Regions from separate parts of the Paenibacillus sp. 7541 genome, predicted to be linked through region 2. Evidence: predicted binding sites of a transcription regulator. Region 2 holds the regulator's gene; the other holds the start of a gene.

Region 1 (11,091 bases), on a different contig from region 2:
AGGCGGCTTGGCCTTTGCTTAGACTATCATCGGGTTCGACCGGCAACGCTTGCCCGGTAAAAGCGCTGATATGAAGCACCTTCTTGTCCGGCAGCCTGATATCCCACACCGGTAAGACACCGCTGTACCCTCGTTCGATGACGCTTCCTTCGGGCAATCCCGCGTTGCCTTTGAGCAGCCCTTCGGCTGCGAGACGCTCATATAACGGCGCCTGACTGAACGGAAGCGTAGAGCCGATTCCGTATTCAGTCAGACTGTAGCCGCCGTCTTCCACAGCGGTAATAATTAGATAGCCTTGCGGAAGCCCGCCTTCGGATAGCGTCACCAACCAGCCATGCGTTCCCGGACCGAGCGGGGTAAATTCAAGCTCGGCTTCAGACCAGGCTGTGAATGGAGCATGGCCGGATAAATGGTCAACGGTCTGTTCAGCGAAGGCAACAAGGCTGTCCGGCACTGCCGCAGCTAAATCGAGTCCGGACTTGTCAGCGATCGGGAGGTCAGCGATCCGGAGGTCAACGGATCGAAAGTCAACGGATCGAAGGTCAGCGGATCGCAAGTCAATGGATCGCAAGTCAGCGGATCGTGGCTCGACAGTCTGGCGATCAGGGGTTCGGATATTGGCAGTCGCTTGGTGAGCAGTCCAGAGTGAAAATACCGGGTTATCCGCAGGAATGACTTGCCCGGTCGATGAGGTGCCGCCTGCGGCGTGCCCTTGGGCAGCGCCTGTGCCTGTCGCTGCCGACACCTCGCCTGCGATCGGGGATGCCAGCAAGGCGGGCGCGAGGGTGACAGCGCATAGCAGCATCCGCCCGAAATAGGATTTAAGCGTTCGAGACAGCATCATGGAAGTCGGTTGCCTCCTTTTGTCGTCAACAATTGGATGTTGCGTACCTTAGGATGGAGTTAGACGATGAACCCCTCTATATACGCCCAGTATATCGGACAAGCTGTGCAAAGGCTGTTACAAGCTGTCGGGGTACCGTCTCAATATGAGGTTCTAAATTTGCCTTGATTTGTAGAGCGTGGTCAGGAAGAGGCGCTCACGGGCGAACACAGATGAAACAGCCCGCTGGTTATGGCGGATAAGCTCACTTTAGGCTCGTACTGCCACTGCATCTCCGATTTGCGGTTCTCATACTGCTCGGCAATCAAGGCTTTTTTCTCCTCATCTTCTTCCTTGAGCAGGTCTTCATAATAACCGTCAATGACGGCCAATTCCTGCTTAAGCCGCTCGCGCGCCTGAGCGGCCCATCCATAGTCGAGCCTGCTTAATTTCTCAATCAGGTAGTCTTCAAGCAGCGCAGCAGCTTCCGTCAGCGTCAGGACGGCTGGCTTGACATGGACACGCTCCGGCAATCTGGGATGCAGCTCCCGGCCCTCAAGCACGGCCGGAAAATGCTCAATAATCGCCCGGCTCGACATAGAAATGCCGAGAAAATGCAGCTCCTCCCGCTTCAAGTCACAGCTGAATTCCACCTTGAAGCAGACGCCCAGCCACTGCTCATAGGCGGTCGAGCGTCCTCTCTGTGCCGCCGGGGCTGATGGCTGCTGGAACAGATAGACGCACTTTCCTTCCTCGCGGGCCGCGTTCCATATTTGCGCCAGTCTGCTGCTTCCGTAAGTGACATCCTCGCGCTGGATTCGTCCCGGGCCAAGCACAGGAAGGAGAGGCGCTGTGCCATAGTACCGTGACAGCACCGGGTCCTGGCCTTGCCCGGCGGGCGAAGCGCTGTTCTTCTGCTGCTTGGCCAGCGCTTCGTCATACTTGGTCGGATCGAATACAAAGGTAAAGGACAGCGTCTCCGCCGGAGCGCCGGTACGTTCCACGAAGCCCCAGTAATACGGGCGATTGGTCAGCATTTTGTCGGCCTGGGGAGACAGCTTGACGGTGACATGCTCAGACGATTTCTCGATCACGCTGCACTCGGTGGCCTCCAGATACGTCATGAAGTGTTCCTGAACCTCCTGCGGCGTCATGGTCATCTTTAGGCTTCCTCCTCTCGTAATGGCTCCGATATGTTTTGCTGCTCCAGATCTCTGCGGATGTGCTCCAGCGAGTCGCCGAGGCTGTGAAGGCGCTGCCGGATCTCGTCGTCGTTGCCGGACTCCAGCATAATTTTGTAGAGGCTTTTCTCAATCGATTCCTTCTTCTCATACCGCTCCAGAATGACATCCAGGCCGCCGATCACCATCTCGAACATGTTGATCTTCTCGTGGAGCAGGTTCAGAATATGCTCCTCAATCGTCCCAGAGGTTGAAAGGTTGAATATTTTGACATCATTCGTCTGGCCGAGACGATGCACCCGCCCGATCCGCTGCTCTACGCGCATCGGATTCCAGGGCAGATCGAAATTGATCATATGGTGGCAAAATTGCAGGTTGATGCCTTCGCCGCCCGCTTCCGTGGCAATCATCACCTGTGCGCGTCCGCGGAACAGGTCCATCATCCAGTCTTTTTTGCCCCGGTTCATCCCGCCGCGATAAGGCACGGATATCAGTCCGTGATCCCGGAAATAATTAAGCAGATATTCCTGAGTGGCCCGGTACTCGGTGAATACGATCACCTTTTCGTTCATCTCGCGGATCAGCTCAATCGTTTTTTCCGCTTTGGTGTTGGCTTTAATGTTCTTGATCAGGTAGACAAGCTCCCAGATCTTATCGCGGAGCGGTGAGTCCTCAGGCAGCTTCTTCGACAGGTTCACCAGCGTGACAAACACGGCATCCCTGCTGCTGCACACCTCCCGCTGCAAGGTGACAAGCGACAGCATGCTGCTCAGATTGCCGCCAGCTGCCTGATACTGATCTTTAACAAAAGAGGTGACGCCGTCATACAGCGCCTGTTCGTCAGGGGAAAGATTGAGTCCGACGTTGCGGACGGTACGTTTCGTGAACGCTACGTCGCTCTCCCCGCGGCGGTTGCGGATCATCACTTTGGACAGCTCGTCCTTGAGCTGATCCTGGTTCTTCGGCTTGCGCTTGTCGACGACGAAGTTGGCGGCGAACTGACCCTGCCCGCCGAGCTGGCCGGGCTTGAGCAGAGTGATGAGATTAAACAGCTCGCTGAGATCGTTTTGCACAGGTGTCGCCGTGAGCAGCAGGCAATATTTTTTGCGCAGCTTTTCGATGAATTTATAGTTGGACGTTTTTTTGTTCTTCAGTTTATGCGCCTCATCGATGATGAGCATGTCGTATTCCCGATTGAGCAAAATTTCCGAATGCGGATCGCGCTTGGCGGTGTCCATGGAAGCGACCACAATGTCGTTTTCCCAGGAGTACATTTTCTTCTGGGCCACGGCCGGAATGCCGAATTTGGAGTTCAGCTCACGGACCCATTGCAGCACGAGGGAGGCGGGAACGAGGATCAGCACTTTGGATACGAGCCCGCGGACCATATATTCTTTTAAAATAAGACCGGCTTCAATCGTTTTCCCAAGTCCTACTTCATCGGCCAGAATCGCCCTTCCAGACATTTCGAACAGGACGCGTCTGGCGGTATCCGTCTGGTGCGGGAGCGGAGACAGATCGCCGATATGTTTCAAGCATTGCAGCTCTTCAAAGCTTGTAACGAGACGCGATTTCTCTCCCTCGACGGCCAGCTTGGATAGACGCCAGTCGCCCCAGGGGCCTCCCTTGTCGAGGCGGCTCTCCAGATCCTCCAGCCACGACCGGTCATGGTGTATGGGAACCGGAAGGCGATTGTCCGGATGGCTGCCGACAGGTTCGGCAGGGCGGTTATTCATAGGATTCTCCTCCTCATGATGAAAGTTTCCAAGACAGCAGTACCCCTAGTATGGACGAAAACAGAAGGGTTCATAACTGTGGCGCCTTTTTGGCAGAAGGGAGGGGCCCAAAATTCACAACTTCGGCATAGCCTGACCATATATAGTGTAGTATAATGATTCATACCTACAATATATGGTGTGTACGGCCGCAGATTTACGTTTAGCCGTATACATACTAGGGTAAGTTGTATTCGAATCAGGATAACCGGATTTAGATCATACTAATGTAGTCATGGGAGGTCGTAGCTCTTGGGTACTTTACAGAATAATCGGCTTGAAGGACTTAGCGAGAAAATCTTTTTGGATCGATATGCGTGGAAGGATGCGGATACTAGTCATGCCAAAGTCGGCGATGTCGTGCTGGTGCTGACAAAGGATGATCCGAAATTTCCGACGAAGGAAGTCGGAGAGATTGTGAAGCGGGAGGGGCGCTCCGTCACCGTCAAGACGCGGAAGGGCGAGCTGGTGGAATCGGATGTCGAGAAACTGACACTAACGATTGAGAAGACGCCGGAAGAGATGTGGGACCGGCTGGCATCGGCGATGGCATCGGTGGAGGCCACACCGGAGCTTCAGGATGAGTGGCGTCAGAAGTTCCGTCATGTTCTGGATGACTGGAAGCTTGTGCCGGGCGGCCGGATTGCGGCCGGAGCGGGTGCGAGCGATGAGCTGACCCTGTTTAACTGCTACGTCATCCCGTCTCCGAAGGATAGCCGCGGCGGCATTATGGAGACGCTGACCGAGATGACGGAAATTATGGCACGCGGTGGCGGGGTTGGCATTAACCTGTCGTCCTTGCGCCCTCGGCGGGCCATTGTAAAAGGGGTTAACGGTTCATCCAGCGGCGCCGTATCCTGGGGCGGACTGTTCAGCTACACAACCGGGCTAATTGAACAGGGCGGCAGCCGCAGGGGCGCATTGATGCTGATGATGAATGACTGGCATCCGGATATTCTGGATTTTATTACAGTCAAACAGACGATGGGGCAGGTGACAAACGCCAACCTGTCCGTGTGCGTCAGCAATGACTTCATGAAGGCGGTCAAGGAGGATCTGGACTGGGAGCTTGTGTTCCCGGACACGACTTCTCCGGATTACGATGAGGTGTGGGACGGAGACCTGGACAAATGGAGAAAAGCCGGACGTCCCGTCATTTCGTATCAAACGGTGAAAGCACGCGACATCTGGCATACGATCATTGAGTCGGCCTGGAAGTCCGCTGAGCCTGGCGTTGTATTCATGGAATATTACAATCAGATGTCCAACAGCTGGTATTTCAATCCGATTATTTGTACCAATCCATGCGGCGAACAGGGGCTTCCGGCTTGGGGCGTCTGCAACCTGTCGGCCATCAACCTGTCGAAGTTCTATGACGAAGACAAGCATGATGTGGCCTGGGATGAGCTGGCCACGACGACCCGTTATGCGGTGCGTTTCCTCGATAATGTGATCGACCGGACACCGTACCATTTTGAAGAAAACGAACAGAATCAGAAAAAAGAGCGCCGCGTCGGACTGGGCTCGATGGGATTGGCCGAGCTGATGATCAAGCTGAAGATCCGTTACGGCAGTCCGGAATCGCTGGAGTTTCTTGATAAGCTGTATGGCTTTATTGCCAGAGAGGCATATCTGTCCTCGGCCGATATTGCGGCAGAGAAAGGTTCGTTTGAGGCGTTTGATGCCGAGCTGTACTTGCAGAGCGGCTTCATGAAGAATATGACGGAGGTGTACCCGGAGGTTGCGGATGCTATCAGGGAAAAAGGTATTCGCAACGTCACCGTCATTACCCAGGCGCCGACAGGCAGCACAGGAACGATGGTGGGCACGTCAACGGGCATCGAGCCTTACTTTGCCTTCAAATATTACCGCCAAAGCCGGCTTGGCTTTGACGAGCAGTTTGTGCCGATCGCACAGGAGTGGCTGGACAGCCACCCTGGGGAGCAGCTGCCGGACTATTTCGTAACGGCGATGGATCTTTCTGCGGAGGATCATATCCGGGCGCAGGCGGCTATCCAGCGCTGGGTGGACAGTTCCATCTCGAAGACGGCCAACTGTCCGGCTGACTTTACGATTGAAGATACGAAGCGGCTGTATGAGCTTGCCTTTGATCTCGGCTGTAAAGGGGTTACGATCTACCGCGACGGCAGCCGGGATGTTCAGGTGCTTCAGACGGAGAAGAAGGATGACAAGGGCACAGCAACGATAACGGCAGCTTCTCCGGAAACAGCGCTGGAGCAAGGAGCCGTAGGTCAGGGCAGCGAAGAGGCCGGCGGGGTGAAGCCTGCGGCAGCGGCCACGCCGGAACCGGGTTCAGCGGCGGAATCAGCAGACGCAGCCTCCGCGGGATCAGAGGCAGCGCAGACCGCATTCCTCGCTTCGTCCTCAGCTTCAGATCAAGCTCCGGGCAAGAGCGGTCTCGACAGAAACTACCAGAAGCGTCCGCAAGTGCTGCGCGGGGCGACTTACAAGATGAATACGCCGTTTGGCATGGCTTATATTACGATCAACGATTTGAACGGCACACCGGGTGAAATCTTCCTGAATGTGGGCAAGGCGGGCTCGGATGTGTTTGCGATGGCCGAAGCTTTGGGCCGCGTCTGCTCGCTGTTCCTCCGCTATGGTGAACATGGCAACAAGGTTGAGCTGCTCATCAAGCACTTGAAGGGCATTGGCGGTACGGGCGCGATCGGTTTTGGTGCGAATCGTGTGGAATCGATCGCTGACGCCGTGGCGAAGGCGCTGGAGACCCATGTTGCAGCCGGAGCGGATACCGGGCATGACCCTGCTCCGGTAGCAGCAACCACCGAGAGCGCTCCAGGGACGGACAGCGAAGAGAGCTTGGCTGGGGGTGCAGCAGCATCGTCCGGAGCAGGCTACAGCGGCGGATATCCGTCCGGCAGTTCCATGTCGCTTGACCTGTGCCCATCCTGTGGCGGCGCCTCCTTGATCAACATCGAGGGCTGCAAAACCTGCAGCAATTGCGGATACAGCAAGTGCTCGTAAGGACAACCGCATCCGAGCCTGTTCGAGGCTCCTGTGAGGTGTCAGAATGTTTACGTAGATTTTCAGAAGTAAAGAGAAGATGCATGAAGATAGTTATAAGTAAAGCGACTAAGTGAATGACTAAGTGAACCAAGTGAATGACATTCGGGTTTAAACGAAGAGGGGCTGTTTCATCGTCCCTCTTTTTTTATTATTGTCGCTTTTCAATCATGCCGCTTGTGACGATGATATCTGTTGGCGATCCCGGCTCTACCGTGCTGAAATGATATTTGATGCAATGGCCTGTTCAGATTCTGTCCGGCTCGGAGCTTCGTTTGCTCATCCGTAAGGAATTGTACCCCGAGGCAGGGATTGTACCTTTCCCTTGCGAATAGTGAAGTGTATCATCAAGTTACTTATATTTGCAAACGCTTTCTTTTTTGAGGAGGGTACATATGCAGCGTTTATGGTCCAAGTTCTCCCCTGTGTTCCGAAGATTTCTAATTTCTTACCTGATTGTGTTGCTGATCCCGCAAGTCGCTGGTTATGCATCCTACAAGGCCTCGATTGAAGTCGCGAAATCAAGCTCCATTGAAAACAGTTTAAGTTCCTTGAATTTGGGAAAAGAAATCATCGAGCGCCATCTGGTGGAGGTGGAAGCCTTCACGAAGCAGCTGGCGATCAACCAGGATTTGTACCGGCTAATCGCTGATCCGAAGCCGCTCGACAGCAACAACGTTTACGGCTTGGGGCGCATGCAGCGCAGCTTGTCCATGTACAGCAGTACAAACGACTACCTGTCCAATTTCTTTATCTACATCCGCAATTACAATGCCATTATTACGCCGAACACCGTCTATTATCGGCCCGAGCATTATTACGCTGAGAATCGGCTTGAAGGATGGACATTCGAGGAGTGGGAAGAGGCCGTATTGAAGAAACCGCATCTGAATGAGCTGATGCCGCTCAAGAAATATAGGAGGGAAATCCGTGATTCGGTGTTTGTCGAGACGCCAGCCATCACGTTTCTCCAGTCCATTCCACTCAACAGCTTCAACAATCCGCAGGCGATGATCGGCGTTCTGATCGATGAAGATCATATGGGCAGCCTGCTGCAAAATATCGTAGACCAATACGGCGGTTGGGCGCTGGTTGCGGACCGGGAAGGCAGCCTGATCTTATCACGGGGAATCGACGAAAGTGAGGCCAGACGCTATATAGGGGCCCCGGCAGGCGAGAATGGCGAAGTCAGCCCCACAGAAGACGGCCGGCTGTTGATGTCGATCCGGTCTGACCTGAACGGGTGGACCTATATGGCTGGAATACCCGAGCAGGCGCTGATGACAAAGGCCGATAGAATCAAGCAGGTGACGATCACGTTTACGCTGGCCGCGCTGGTCATCGGCTTGCTGATCGGACTGCTGCTTGCTTATCGGCACAGTGCTCCCATCCATTCACTTCTGTCCGTGTTTCGCGAACAAAACCACGCCTCCCGGGAGAAGATCAACAACGAGTATGATTTTCTGGCCGGCAACATCGCAGCTCTGATTGCAAACAACAAATTGCTGGAGTCCTCCCTGAACGATCAGCTTCCGCTGCTTAGGGACGCGTTTATCAAACGGCTGTTGACAGGCGACTTCTATACGATGCGTGAGCTTGAGGCGGCTTCCGGCCAAACGGGTGTCCCGCTCCGCGGCGAGCGCGGCCGTGCAGGTATTCTTAAAGTGTCCGGATATGGAAGCGCTGACAGTGAGGAAATCATCCAGGAACTCAGCGTGGCGCGGCTGATCGTTCGTCAGGCCTTTAGCCGGCTGGATCACGACGTGCTGGTTACGGATTGGGGCTCAGACCAGATCGCATTCGTGCATCCTTTGGGCGAAGAGCCGATAGACGACATGAATGATCATATGGAAGCCGCTTTGCTTGAATTAATGGACTCCGTATATCGGCAACATCGATTGTCGATCACGATCGGGCTCGGTTCACCGTACGATGCGTGGAATGACGTGGCTGACTCGTTTAATGAAGCGCAGCAAGCGCTGGAATACGCCATCCATACCGGAGCGTTCGGCATGATCCGGTTCGAGGATATGATGAAAGCGACGGAGCTGTACTACTATCCGATTGAATCCGAACAACGGATGCTCAACATGCTGAAGGCAGGTGAACTTGAGGAGGCAAGCCGCCTTCTTGACCAGCTGTTTAGCCGGAATTTTGAAGAAAGGGAGCTGTCGTACGAAATGACACAGCAGTTTGTCATGGAGCTCAGGGGCACCTTTTTGAAGCTGGCGGAACAGAAGATATTCCATGACGAGTCGCTGACCGATCATATCAAGCACCAGATTACAGCCGTTTCAACGACAGATGGGGTCAGTCAACTCAGGGACAGGTTCGGAAGGCTGGTTCATGATATTTGTACAGACATTCGTAAGAAAAGAAAGGACATGTCTGCCGAGACCGTGGGCGAGATCATCCGTTACATCCATGAGCGCTATTCCGATGCGGAGTTGACGCTTTACCGGCTCGCGGAGCATATCGGTAAGCCCGAAAAGTATATCTCCCAATTGTTCAAGGAACATACGGGAAAGAATCCTTCGGACTATGTTGAACTGGTGAGGATCGGCAAGGCAGTTGAACTGCTGCAGCAGAACCATTTGACGATTGACGAAATTGCTGCACAAGTGGGGTATAACAGCGCCCATTCATTTCGGAGAGCCTTCAAGCGGGTTCGCGGCGTGTCTCCGAGCGCATTCCGGCAAATGGCCGAATAGGGAGACGACGGTTACGCCAGCCTAGGAGGCAGTCCTTGCTCTGACCACCGGATCGACGTGTTGGCGGATGTTTTTTATAGAATTCGGTAAGTGAAAAAACGAGTGAAATCAAGGGTTTGAGGGCATCCATATCCGGAATTGTACGCTGTGGAAGTAAGTGTGCCTTTACGAAGTCTAGCGTGCAATTTTATGATTACGCACAAGAAAGCGCTGTCAAAAAGTGTTCTCACTTTAACGGCAGCAATTACATCGAGGGAGGGATGGAACTGAGTACCCTATTTTCCAAGTCCAAAACAGCCGGAACTCCGAGCAGCAAACGCTCGGAAATCAGGAGAGTCGCTTACCGAAGCTTCAGAAGACATTGGCAGCTGTATCTGCTGATTATTCCGCCGGTGTTGTACTTCATCATCTTCAAGTACTTGCCGATGGCAAACGCCGTGCTTGCTTTCAAGAACTATAACGTGGTGAAAGGGATTTGGGGGAGCCCATGGGTCGGCACGCAGTATTTCGAGATGTTTTTTCGCAATCCGGCGTTTGCGACACTGATCAAGAACACGCTGTACATTTCGTTCTATCAGTTGATCGTCGGGTTTCCGGTCCCCATTCTGCTGGCGCTGGCTTTGAATGAGGTGAAAAGTGCAAGGTTCAAAAAAACCGTGCAGATGGTCACCTATGCGCCATATTTCATATCCACGGTCGTCATGGTGTCCATCATCATGCTGTTCCTGTCCCCACGACTCGGGATCGTGAACACGATCGCGGGTGCGCTAGGCTTCGAAGCGATCAATTATCTTGGAGAGCCCGGCATGTTCCGCACGATTTACGTGCTGTCCGACGTGTGGCAAACGATGGGCTATTCCGCCGTCATTTATCTTGCTGCGCTGGCAGGGGTTGACCCGTCATTGTATGAAGCGGCGAAGGTGGACGGCGCCAATCGGTTCCAGAAGATTCTGAACGTCGATCTCCCCGGCATTATGCCGGCAGCGGTCATCATCCTGATTCTTAGCGTAGGCAACATCATGGCGCTCGGCTTCGAGAAAATGTACTTATTACAAAATCCGCTGAACTTGTCCACGTCGGAAATCATCTCCACCTATGTGTACAAAATCGGATTGCTAAACGCGAACTATAGTTTCGCCACGGCGGTCGGACTGTTCAATTCCTTAATCAACCTGGTTCTGCTCCTGGTCGTCAACACGATTGCCAGGCGGGCTTCCAATACCAGTCTCTGGTAAATTTTGTGAAAGGGGTTGAGTGACATGAAAACATGGCAAACCCACTCTGGAAGCCGGCAGCGCACAAGGATCAAGGAGTCGCTAGGGGACCGCATCTTTCTGACTGTGACCTACATCATGCTGACCTTGGTATTAATCGCTGTCTTGTATCCGCTTATTTACATCGTAAGCTCTTCCCTGAGCAGTCCAAGCGCCGTCTCTGCGGGCAAGGTGTGGCTATGGCCGGTCGACATGACGCTGGCAGGGTATGAGGCGGTGTTCCGGAACGGCCAGGTGCTGACCGGTTATGCCAATTCATTGTTTTATACCGTGGCCGGTACG
Region 2 (11,091 bases):
TCTCAATTTCATCGTTAATGTACAGAATATAATCAGATAGGGCTTCGCGAGGATTTTCGCTGGCATTGACCACTTTCCTGAAGGCATTGTCCAAATGCCGGCCCGTGAAATATCCCCCTGGCACTTGCGGAATGCCTCGTACCCACCGCCACTGGTTATCCAGATTCCGATAATCCTTCACCGGCCATGGCAGTTCCTCCAGCGCTTCGATGTTGGCCGTTGGATAGCGGGCAGCCTCTCCCATCAAGCCTTCCATCTCTCGGCCATACGCAATTTGCGTCTCCTTGTCGGTCCACCACTTCAGAAATTGCCAAGAAGCCTCTTTGCTCTTTGAATTTTGAAGCAGCATGACGGCGGTCGTATGGCTGGCAACTTCGTGGTTTACGGTGCCGTCTTCGCGTTCAGTGCCCGGCACGATCGTGAAATCCCACAGCCCCTTTATCTCGGGGGCCATCACCGTCAGCATGTTGTACGTCGTGTAATCCGCAATCCCGATCGGCATCTCTCCGGTGCGGAAACGGTTCGGGAAATCCGCTTGCAGCGGGAACTTGTAGCTGGTATAGAACTGCGTCCACTTCTTGAAGGCTTCCATGGAGATGTCGGAGTCGAGCGCGCTCCTCGTATCGTTATCGCGATAGAACTGCCCACCGTTCTGATACAGCAGCATCGCAAACGTCGCATTCGGGACTAGACTCGCATTGGCGGCTTCAAGCGGTAAATAAAATTCCATGTTGTGCTTCTGAAGCACGGAAATCATGTCATAGATTTCTTGCCAGGTCGCGGGCGGCTTCAAGCCAAGTTCCTCCAAAATATCCTTGCGATAGAACAACATCGGGAAGGTCTGCTGCTCAGGCAAGGCGTACACTCCACCGTTATATCTATAAGGCTCAAGCCCGCTATCGCGGAATCGGGTGACCACCTCTTCGAAATCATCGAATTTCGTTAGATCAGCTGCAGCGCCCCTCATCGCGTAATTGACCGGCACGTCCTCGCCGATTTGCATGGCGACATCCGGACCTTCTCCGGCAAGCGTGGCTGGCAGAAGGATATTTCCCGGAACAAGCCGGAGATGCACCGGAATGTCCGATTCAGGCGTAAACGTGTCGTCGATCAATGCTTTCAGTACTTGCGCCTGATCGCGTCCTGTCGTCACCCAAACGGTGATGGCTTCTTCTTCATCGCCGGCGTTGCCGATCGTGTCATAGTCTTCCGTGTACGAAGCCACGTAAGCGCCTAGCTCATGGCCCGCAACCTCGAGTAACGACGCGTCCGCTTTGGGCAGATTACGATCCGGCGAGTGAATGATCAGATAATCGAGCGAGATGGGCTGCTCTTTAATCTGCAGCATCCAGGTTCCCAGACCGCCTACGTTCACTTTATACGTATCCAAGCGCTTGGCGACGGTTTCGGGATTTTCGGCAAGCTCGTTCAGCTGGTGCACCATCGAATGCAGGACGGCTACCTTTTCGCTTCGCTCGCCCGTTGCTTCTTCCAGATAATCGGCAACGCTCTGAATGATTTCGGCCTGCTCGGTGAACACCTCCACCATATCCGGAATCCGCTTCTCCAATTGATAATCGCGGAACGGATCCGGCGTATTGGAGGTGATCATTAATATTTTGCGGTACATTTCGTTCAGCTCCAGCACGCTGGATTCAATCGTCTGCAAGAGCGGCGCGATCTCGCCGAGAGACACCATCATTCGAATTTGATGCGTCCCTTTAGTGAAATGGAATAAATAAGGTTCTTCCTCGCCCAGCACGTTCATTTGCCAATCGCGATCATAATGAAAGCGGATTCGTTTCATTTCCTCAAAGGGAAACTCCCCGTTGATCATAAGACTTCGGGTGGCAAATACGCCCCGGAGCTGGTCCTGCTTTTGCTTCAAGGCGATTTGGTACAAACCTTCTTCTTCCACCTCGAACTCCCATTCGATCCATTGCCCCGGCAGCTTCCAGTTAACGCCTCCGATGGTGTTGATTCTGATTTTGGAAACGTCGTACGGCACAACGGTCGGGCTGGATCTGTCGGATGTAGGATACAAGGTCGGCGACGATTTCCGCTTGGCATCCTCCGCCTGAATCAGAATGTACTGACCCCGGGTCGGTTCCAAGCCCTCAGACTCATATTCATTCGCCAGCTCCTCGTATGTTTTCAAGGCATGCTCCTGGTACAGCTCGATATAATCAATGGCCATCGGCTCCCGCAAGGACGTTAGCGTAAGCTTCTGCTTGCCCTTGTCAAAATAAAAGGAATATGGTTCATCATAGTAGCCGTACCGATCGGAGAGCGGCGCAAGCTGCCAGGAAGGCTGCTCGATCTGCCTTGGCCGCAGATCGTTTCCGCGGTTATCCTGTCTGATTTCCTCGTCCCGGTTTCCCCATACCCTGTCGAATAGTAGGATATCTGCTCCCTTGAAAGGCACCTCGTCATTGATAGAGAATTGCCTTTCGATTGCCGAACTCTTCCCCTCTATTGGATAGAATCGGATCCGGACATGGTATAAGCCCGGTTCTTCCACGTTTACGTCCCATGAGATGGAGCCAACCTCTGGCGTGATCACGGACTTCCCTTCGGAGCCGTGTAATTTCTCCGCGATCTCGAATCCTTCCCCAGAGGTTGATGCAAAGGACTCGCCTTCGATGCGAACGATGCGGTCCGGACGGCTCGCCGATACATGGGCCTCTAAATACTGGCTGTACCCGTCCTGCCCTTCCGTTTTTATGACCGCTTCAAAGTCGGAGGTCGCTTGAACGAAGCCTTGGTTTGTCGATTTCGAAGGGTAGAAGGCCCATAGAGACAAAAAAAATAGGACAATGACAAGTATGGCGCTGCCGAAACGCTTGTTCCTGGTGTTCAATTTCTCTCCCTCCCATACGGTTAATCCATCCAATGACAGTCCCGGCCGCAGCAATGCGCTGCGCAGGGACGTTCACCTCTCGGGTAATGTTCAATGTCAAGGACCATATACTTCGTCAATGGCCGCTTGGAAGGTTGACTTGTACTTCTCAACCACGGTAGAAACAGATATCCCTTCATTCAGCTCGCCGACGAAATCGTAGTACTTCAAATTCGGGAATGTATTGTGGTCAAGAATAATCATGTTTGGCGCCACCATTTTGGCGTTATTTAAATCGTCTTCGCTCGAGAATAACGTTTCGTAAGAGGCTTGGTCCGGATAGTCGTATACGGATTCAATGTCGTTGATTTTCTCCCAGATATAAAGCAGCTGTTCCGGATTTTCGACTGCTTTCGGAATGGTGAGCGCCTGGAAGAGTGCTTCGGCAGAGTGGTACTCCGTTGCGTTCGGCCCTTTCGGAAAAGGTACGAAACCGATGTCGTAATCCGGCATATCCGTCTGCATGCCGCTCAACTCGTGGAGGGCACCGGCGTACATTAATGTATTGCCTTGACGGAAAAATTGGCCTGGCTCCGTCCAGTCGCCGCCCTCGGTTGGTCTTGCTAGTTTCTCGGTAGCAATACGAGAAATGAAATGAAGAGCATCCAGTGTTGCAGGATCTTCTAGATTTTGCTTATCTTCTTTGGTCAGACCCGTGTTGTTGGAATATAAGGCATGATCCATAAGCGAGGAGTTTGCTAGCCCCCAAGTGTCCAGCTTGCCATCGTTGTTCGTATCTTTGTTGGCTTCTTTAGCCACTTTTATGAATGTTTCCCAATTCCAGTTATCTTCGTTCACGTACTCTTGAAGCGGCTTTAAGCCAAGCTGGTTCATAAGTGTACGATTGTAAAAGATGCCCTGAACCAGATTTGCTTGATTTTCGGTGAATCCGTACCCCCTGTCTTCATACGTGTAGTATTCGTTTGTAACCTTTTGATTAAAGGCGACGGGGTTTTTGGTGTATTCGTCGATCGGCCAGAGCAGATCCTGTTTAACCAAGGTAGGCACCGTGTAGGTTTTGCCAAGGCGAACAATATCACCGACCGGTTCACCAGCGAGCAAGGAAGCAGTAACTTTCTCTTGGTACTCGCCGTAGTCGATGGCCACGTACTCCACTTTAAAATTATGCTTTTGCATCAGGTCTTCAAGATTCTTCTTGCGCTGGATATTGTCCGGGGTATCCTCCGGAATCGTCATATCCCACCAAGAGACGATTTTGATCGTCTTACCGCCTAAATCGAAATCCATTTCCGGCGTTCTGTAGACTTCATCCCCGCCGCTGTTTTCCGTCTCGTCCGTTCCCTTCGACGTCTCGTTTTCAGTGCTGCTATTCGTGCCCGATTCCACGGCTTCTTGAGTGCCGCTGCTCGGGTTGTCCGAGCCACCGCTGCAGGCTGCAAGCAGCAGAACCAGTCCCAATAACAGAACCATTAATTTGCGAACACGCATCTTTAATCCCCCTCAACGTTTGATGTTTGGTCCAGATTCACCCAAAGTTTAGCGCTTACATTTCCATGCAACAACCTGGGGAAATCGAGATATTCTACCCCTGAAACGCTAGAAGACCGTCCCCTGCAACGGCTTGTCCGCCAATCTATTTCAACCCAGCTTTGCAAGAAGTAAAGAACGGTTAGGAATGCAAAGAAAAGCACATTGTGGAAAAGGGGGGCCGGACAACATAATGTAAGCGTAAACATTTTGATGGATATTCTGCTTTTCGCATTATCTGGGGAGGGAGTCATTATGTCTAAGTTACTGTATATCAATCTGGGCTGCTGCTCCGATGACATGCTTCGCCTGCAGGATTGGCGCAAATGTGGGATGAACATGGAAATCTGCGATGATGATTATGAGGCATCGCTGCGCCAGATTGAGGAGAATGGCTATTCACTGGCGGTTATCAACATGACCGGCAGCCCCAAGAAAGGGTTGGAGCTGTGCGGTCGAATCCGGAGGATCAGCCGATTACCCATCATTGTTGTTGAGGATACCATGGAATTTGCCTTCATCCGCAAAGCGCTGCAGCTGCAGGTAAGCGATTACGTACCGAGCACGTTGCCGGCTGAGGAACTGGTGAAGAGCGTAGCTGCTGTTTACGCGAACCAACGCCGCACTGAGGATGACGTGATTCACAGAGTCAAGGAATATGTGGGGAAGAAGCTTCACGAGAATATTACGCTTAAAGACATTTCAAGCAAATTCCATTTCAACCGCTCCTATCTTGGCCAAAAGTTCAAAAACCATGAAAATATGAGTTTTAACCAATATTTGTTCATTCAACGTATGGAAAGAGCGAAAATGCTGCTGGAGCAAACAGATCTGAAGATTTACGAAATTGCGAACGAGGTGGGATATACTGAAATCGACTGGTTTTATAAACGATTTAAATCCTATACCGGCGTAAGTGCCAACGAATATCGTAAGATGGTCGCCTCCTAATCTGCCAAGCCAATGCAAATTAGTCCTTGGGTTATCCAAGGACTGCTGTCTGACCATACGCCTGGTCGCAATTATTATGCTCCATCCCGGCTTAGCCTGAAGGTTCGGTATTCCTGCGACGTCAGGCCGAATGAACCGATCTCACCGATTTCCCACTGATGTAAGACACTTTAAGAAACCAAGTTCTAAGTTCTTATTAAATTCGGAAAACAAAAAACCCTTGAATATCAAGGGTTTTCTTATTATGGAGCCTAGGGGGATCGAACCCCTGACCTCATCGCTGCCAGCGATGCGCTCTCCCAGCTGAGCTAAGGCCCCGTATGTTATTCATTTGCGAATTCAACGATACCCGTTTTCTTCCCGCCTGAATAATATACCATATAGCATCCTGGACATGCAATAGTTTTTTTTCAAAAAAATCAGCAGCCAACGGGAGCTGAATCGCGGACGAGCTTAAGCTTAACACGGCGGCTCCGGGCAGTTCTCGGCATGAAGCAATTCCGCCTGCCTAAGACTGCCCTGATTCTCTGCTGCCGCATATTCAGGCAGCTTACGCACCTCGGTTCCTCTTCTTCTATACCTCGGTTTCGTCTGTTCCCTTGGACAGCAGGCTCTTCAGTTCCTTCATAAACATGTTGATATCTTTAAACTGACGATACACCGAAGCAAAGCGGACATACGCCACCTCATCCACAGGATATAGCCGCTCCATCAGCAGCTCGCCAATCTGGCGGCTCTCGACCTCTGCAGCCGCAGTATTGCGCAGCGCCTGCTCCACGTCGGATACAATTTTATCAAGTTGATCCACCGACACCGGCCGCTTCTCACAAGCACGAATCAGACCGCGCAGCACCTTCTCCCTGCTGAATTCCTCACGGCTCCCATCCTTCTTCACGACAATGAGCGGCGTCTCTTCCACCATCTCAAAGGTCGTAAACCTCCTGCTGCACTGCTCGCACTCTCTGCGGCGGCGGATCGACTTGTTCTCATTCGCCGGACGGGAGTCCAGCACCTTGGTCCCTGCATGACTGCAATACGGACACTTCATACGCTACACCACTTCCTTATATAAAAATTACCAATAAATGAAAAGTCATTTTAGGTTATGAAAATCCGAAACCCGAGACATAATACTTGTACCAACCCAAGGAGGTGAACTAACAATGGCACAAAGCAACAGCTCCAACAACCTGGTTGTTCCTCGCGCAAACGCTGCTCTTGAGCAGTTGAAGTACGAGGTGGCTCAAGAACTTGGTATCTCCATCCCACAAGACGGCTACCAAGGTAACATGACTTCCTACGAAAACGGTTCGATCGGGGGATACATCACCAAGCGTCTGGTAACCCTGGCCGAGCAACAATTGGCTGGTCAATTCTCCGGTCAATAATCGATTCTTCCTTTGACAAAGTGAGTGTTGGGAAGGCTTGAGCATTCAAGCCTTTCCAGCGCTCTTTTTCATTCAGAACTCATCGTATATGCTCGTATACTGATTATAATAATAAATGACTCGCTGTACATAATGCCGGGTCTCGCCAAAAGGAATGCTCTTCACATTCTCATAGCTGCCGTCCCAGGTGCCTTTGCTGAGCCAGTTCTTGACGTTCCCTGGCCCGGCATTGTAGGCCGCAATCGCCGCTATCGGATTGCCGTCCATTTGCTGGTACAGATTTCTGATGTACCAGGTGCCGAGCTGGATGTTGACGTCCACCTCATGCTTGACGTTGTCCAGCGAGCTGGCCGGCAGCTTGGCCATTTCCATCGCCCAGTTGGCCGTATCCGGCATCAGCTGCATAATGCCGAGCGCGCCTTTCTTGGACTCCTTGCCCGGCTTGAAATTGGTCTCCACGCGGATAATCGAAGCAACAAGGAAAGGATCGACATCATAATAGGACGCATGTTTCCGAATCTCATCCTTGTAATGGATAGGATACAAGAGCGACATCCAGTTGGACGTCAGAAACAGCAGGGATAAAAAAGAAATCAACAGCAGAAGCAGCACTCTCTTTTTCCGGAGCCACCTCATGCCTCTCTAACCATCCTCTGCCATAGCTTGTCCACCTGCTGCTCGGTATCCGCCAATGTCCCGCTGTTGTCGATCACGATGTCAGCCAACTGCTTCTTCTGCTCAATGTCGAGTTGGCTGCTTAATCTGGCCTCTGCCTGTTCCTTCGATATTCCGTCACGTTCCATAAGACGCTGAAGCTGCACTTCCTGCGGCACATATACGACCACAATCGTATTCAGGTACGGGTACTCCTCCCTCGCTTCCAGCAGCAGTGGAATGTCCACCACCACAGGCTGACCGGGATGCTCCCGCTCATAGGCTTGTACCTGCCTGCGGATTTCCTGGCGGATGGCCGGATGGGTAATGTCATTCAGCGCCTGCCGCTCGCTCGGATTGTGAAAAATAATCTCGCCCAGTCTTTTACGATTTAGGCTTCCGTCCGCCAGCAATATCTCTTGTCCAAAATGAGCAGTCACCGCAAGCAGAACCGGATGGCCCGGGAGCATCACTTCCCGGGCGATAACATCGGCATCAACGAGAAGCGCTCCCTTTTCGACCAGCATCGAGGACACTGTGCTTTTTCCTGTTGCGATTCCCCCGGTTAAACCGATATTCATGACTTCACCTCATAACAGCTTCATTATACCCATGATGATTAATAAAAAAGCAGGCAGATAGGAGATATACTTCATACTCCTGCTCGAAGCGAACCGCAGCCCGATCTTCATCCCCAGCAAGAGAAAGGTGCCGCTGAAAATAGCCACGATCACCGCTGTCCCAAGCGGAGAGAAACCAAGCATCGCCGCGCCAAGCCCTGCGCCAAACGCATCCAGTGACAATGCGATGCCGAGCCACATCGCTTCCCATGGCGATATGCTTCCCGAGTCATCCATATCCGCTCGCGCCGGGCTGCGCAAAATCTGAATGACGATGCCCAGCTTCCGGATCTCAAGCGAGAAGACCGCCTTCTGACCGTCTCCCGGCTCACTCCGCTTCGCGGGTATACCCGCTGCTGTTGCTGGAAGCTCACCGGAAACGGATGCTTCACTGCGCTCCTCCACTTCCTTATGAAGCACCAGCGGCGGCTCGGACTCGGAATCGCCTGCTCGTTTGATCTGCTGCCACAACGACCAGCAGCCTAACAGAATGAGGATCACAGCCCCGATGACGGAGGCTGCAAACGGGGAAAAGAACCGTTGTAACAAAGCGCCTGCCTGCATGGAAATGCCGAGCACAAGTCCCGAGCATAGCGAAATGATCAGTACGGATAGCAGCGGGATTCTCGTTTTGCGTAGACCATATGTAACCCCGGCCCCGAATCCGTCCAGGCTAAGTGCAAAGGCAAGCAGTACAGGTGAGAAAATAAGACTGAGCACCCTCTTCCCTCCCTTGAAGGCCGCGGCATCAAGATCAAGCCGCCTCTGTGATGAACAGCGGACATCCTCACGCCTTCGGCATATGTTCATCACAGTATATGGCTTTCGGAAAAGATAGGTGCATGCCTATATTTTATCTTAGCGTTTGCGCTTCATCTTGCCAGCTGAAACAGCTACAGTCCCCAGCGGCTGGCAACTCGGACAATAATGCGTGCCCCGGCCGCCGACCACCGTTTTGTGGACCGGTTTCCCGCATGAATGACAGGGCTCATCCTTTCGCCCATAAATCTTCAGACGTTGCTGGAACATCCCCATTTCCCCTTGACCGTTCACATAGGACTTGATGGAAGAGCCGCCGGCTTCCACCGCTTCAGTCAGTGTGTCCACAATGGCCTGGTGCAGGCGGTCCAGCTCAGCCTCGCTCAAAGTGTGGGCAATGCGCTCCGGATGGAGGCCTGCCCTGAACAGAGCCTCATCCACATAGATATTTCCGATCCCGACGATGTATGCCTGGTTCAGCAGCACCGCCTTGATTTTGGTTTTCTTCGTGCGGATGATGGCTTTGAACTTGTCAGCGGTAAAATCCGGGTCCAGCGGCTCAAAGCCCAGCTTGGCGAGAGGAGGATGCTGAAACTCCTCCCCCGTCGCAAACAGATGCATCGTGCCGAACTGGCGCACATCCTTATACCGCAGCTCCGTTCCGTCTGTAAAATGAAAGATCACATGGGTATGCTTCTCCACAGGCTCCTCGGCCCGGTATACCCCATAGCGTCCTTCCATCCGCAGATGGGAGACCAGCACAAGCCCGTCCAGCAAGATCCGCAGAAACTTCCCGCGCCGCTCCACTCCCTGGATCGTATGCTGCTCTAGCATGAACGCAAACTGCTGAATGTCGTCAGGACGCTGAATAATGCGCGGCAAATTCACGGTTACGCGTTCTATATGTTTTCCAACGATAAGTTGATTTAATGTTCGTTTGACTGTTTCGACTTCCGGTAGTTCCGGCATGATGACTTCACCTCATTCTCCATTATACCGGATGCGAACCTCTAGCGGGGCAGCGGTTTTTGGAAAAACCAATCACAAGCCTACAGCGTGAACGGCCCTGAACCAAGCTTCCTCCTGCCGGCGTCAATCTTACTTGGCCTCGTACCAGTTGCTGCCGTAGCTGACATCCGATTTCAGCGGAACCGACAGCTTGAGCGCGTGGCTCATGACTTCCGGCACCAGCTTTTTCATGACTTCAAGCTCATCCTCCGGCACCTCAAATACCAATTCGTCATGCACCTGAAGCAGCATGCGGCTCTTCAGCTTCTTCTCCTGCAGTGCCTTGTCCATCTGCACCATCGCCAGCTTAATGATATCGGCCGCTGTGCCCTGGATCGGCGTATTCATCGCCGTCCGCTCGGCAAAGGAGCGAAGATTGAAGTTGCTCGCATTGATTTCCGGCAGATAGCGTCTGCGTTCGAGCAATGTTTTCACATAACCTTCCTGCTTCGCCTGCTTCACGATCTCATCCATGTAACGCCGAACACCCTGGAACACTTCAAAATACTGATCGATGAAAGCGGCCGCTTCCTTCCGGGTAATGTTCAGGTTCTGGGACAGGCCGTAATCGCTGATCCCGTACACAATACCGAAGTTGACCGCTTTGGCCGAGCGGCGCATGTTCGCGTCCACCTGATCCTCACTTACACCGAACACGTCCATCGCTGTTTTCGTATGAATGTCCATATCATGAATGAAGGCTTCCTTCAGCCGCTCATCATCCGATATATGTGCCAGCACCCGCAGCTCAATCTGGGAATAGTCTGCTGCCAGAATGCTCCAGCCGGGCTCGGATGGAACAAATACCTTTCTCAGCTTCCGTCCTTCCTCTAAGCGGATCGGAATGTTCTGCAGGTTCGGATATTGGCTGCTGAGCCGCCCGGTCGCAGCAATGGTCTGGCGATAATACGTATGCACCTTGCCGGTGCGATCCGAAATCTCCTTAAGCAGCCCTTCCACATACGTTGATTGCAGCTTGGCTATCGTCCGGTACTGCAAAATTAACCGCACGATATCATGATACGGAGCCAACTTCTCCAGCACCTCGGCATCGGTCGAGAAGCCGGTCTTGGTCTTCTTGATCACCGGCAGCTGCAGCTTGACGAACAGGATCTCCCCCAGCTGCTTCGGCGAGTTCAGATTGAACTCGGTTCCGGCAATTTCATAGATTTGCTGAACCAGCTTCTCGATCTGCGATTCGAACTCACGGCCAAGCTCTTTCAAATCCTCCACATTGACGGCAATGCCCTGCTTCTCCATGTCCGCAAGAATCCGGGACAGCGGCATCTCCAGCTCATGGAACAGCGGCAGCATCCCGTTAGCC

What was found. Region 2 encodes NrdR, which represses ribonucleotide reductase genes. Its sites were predicted from a motif close to AACACNATATATNGTGTT; they were not measured.
Region 1: CHH75_RS06345 (adenosylcobalamin-dependent ribonucleoside-diphosphate reductase) is a predicted target of NrdR. The motif match lies at 3,906-3,923, and genes of this name have one in related genera.

What each region holds. Positions count from the first base shown of each region.
Region 1 is NZ_NQLZ01000011.1:59,820-70,910, forward strand. Features, by position in the region: gene CHH75_RS06330 (pentapeptide repeat-containing protein) at 1-844, opposite strand, end outside; gene CHH75_RS06335 (YqhG family protein) at 1,027-1,983, opposite strand; gene CHH75_RS06340 (DEAD/DEAH box helicase) at 1,986-3,740, opposite strand; gene CHH75_RS06345 (adenosylcobalamin-dependent ribonucleoside-diphosphate reductase) at 4,032-6,785, shown strand; gene CHH75_RS06350 (helix-turn-helix domain-containing protein) at 7,220-9,535, shown strand; gene CHH75_RS06355 (ABC transporter permease) at 9,916-10,770, shown strand; gene CHH75_RS06360 (carbohydrate ABC transporter permease) at 10,795-11,091, shown strand, end outside.
Region 2 is NZ_NQLZ01000012.1:44,846-55,936, reverse strand. Features, by position in the region: gene CHH75_RS07855 (extracellular solute-binding protein) at 1-2,860, opposite strand, end outside; gene CHH75_RS07850 (ABC transporter substrate-binding protein) at 2,957-4,348, opposite strand; gene CHH75_RS07845 (response regulator transcription factor) at 4,643-5,338, shown strand; tRNA gene CHH75_RS07840 (tRNA-Ala) at 5,584-5,656, opposite strand; gene nrdR (transcriptional regulator NrdR) at 5,913-6,386, opposite strand; gene CHH75_RS07830 (alpha/beta-type small acid-soluble spore protein) at 6,502-6,726, shown strand; gene CHH75_RS07825 (lytic transglycosylase domain-containing protein) at 6,799-7,362, opposite strand; gene coaE (dephospho-CoA kinase) at 7,359-7,961, opposite strand; gene CHH75_RS07815 (MntP/YtaF family protein) at 7,971-8,720, opposite strand; gene mutM (DNA-formamidopyrimidine glycosylase) at 8,859-9,728, opposite strand; gene polA (DNA polymerase I) at 9,858-11,091, opposite strand, start outside.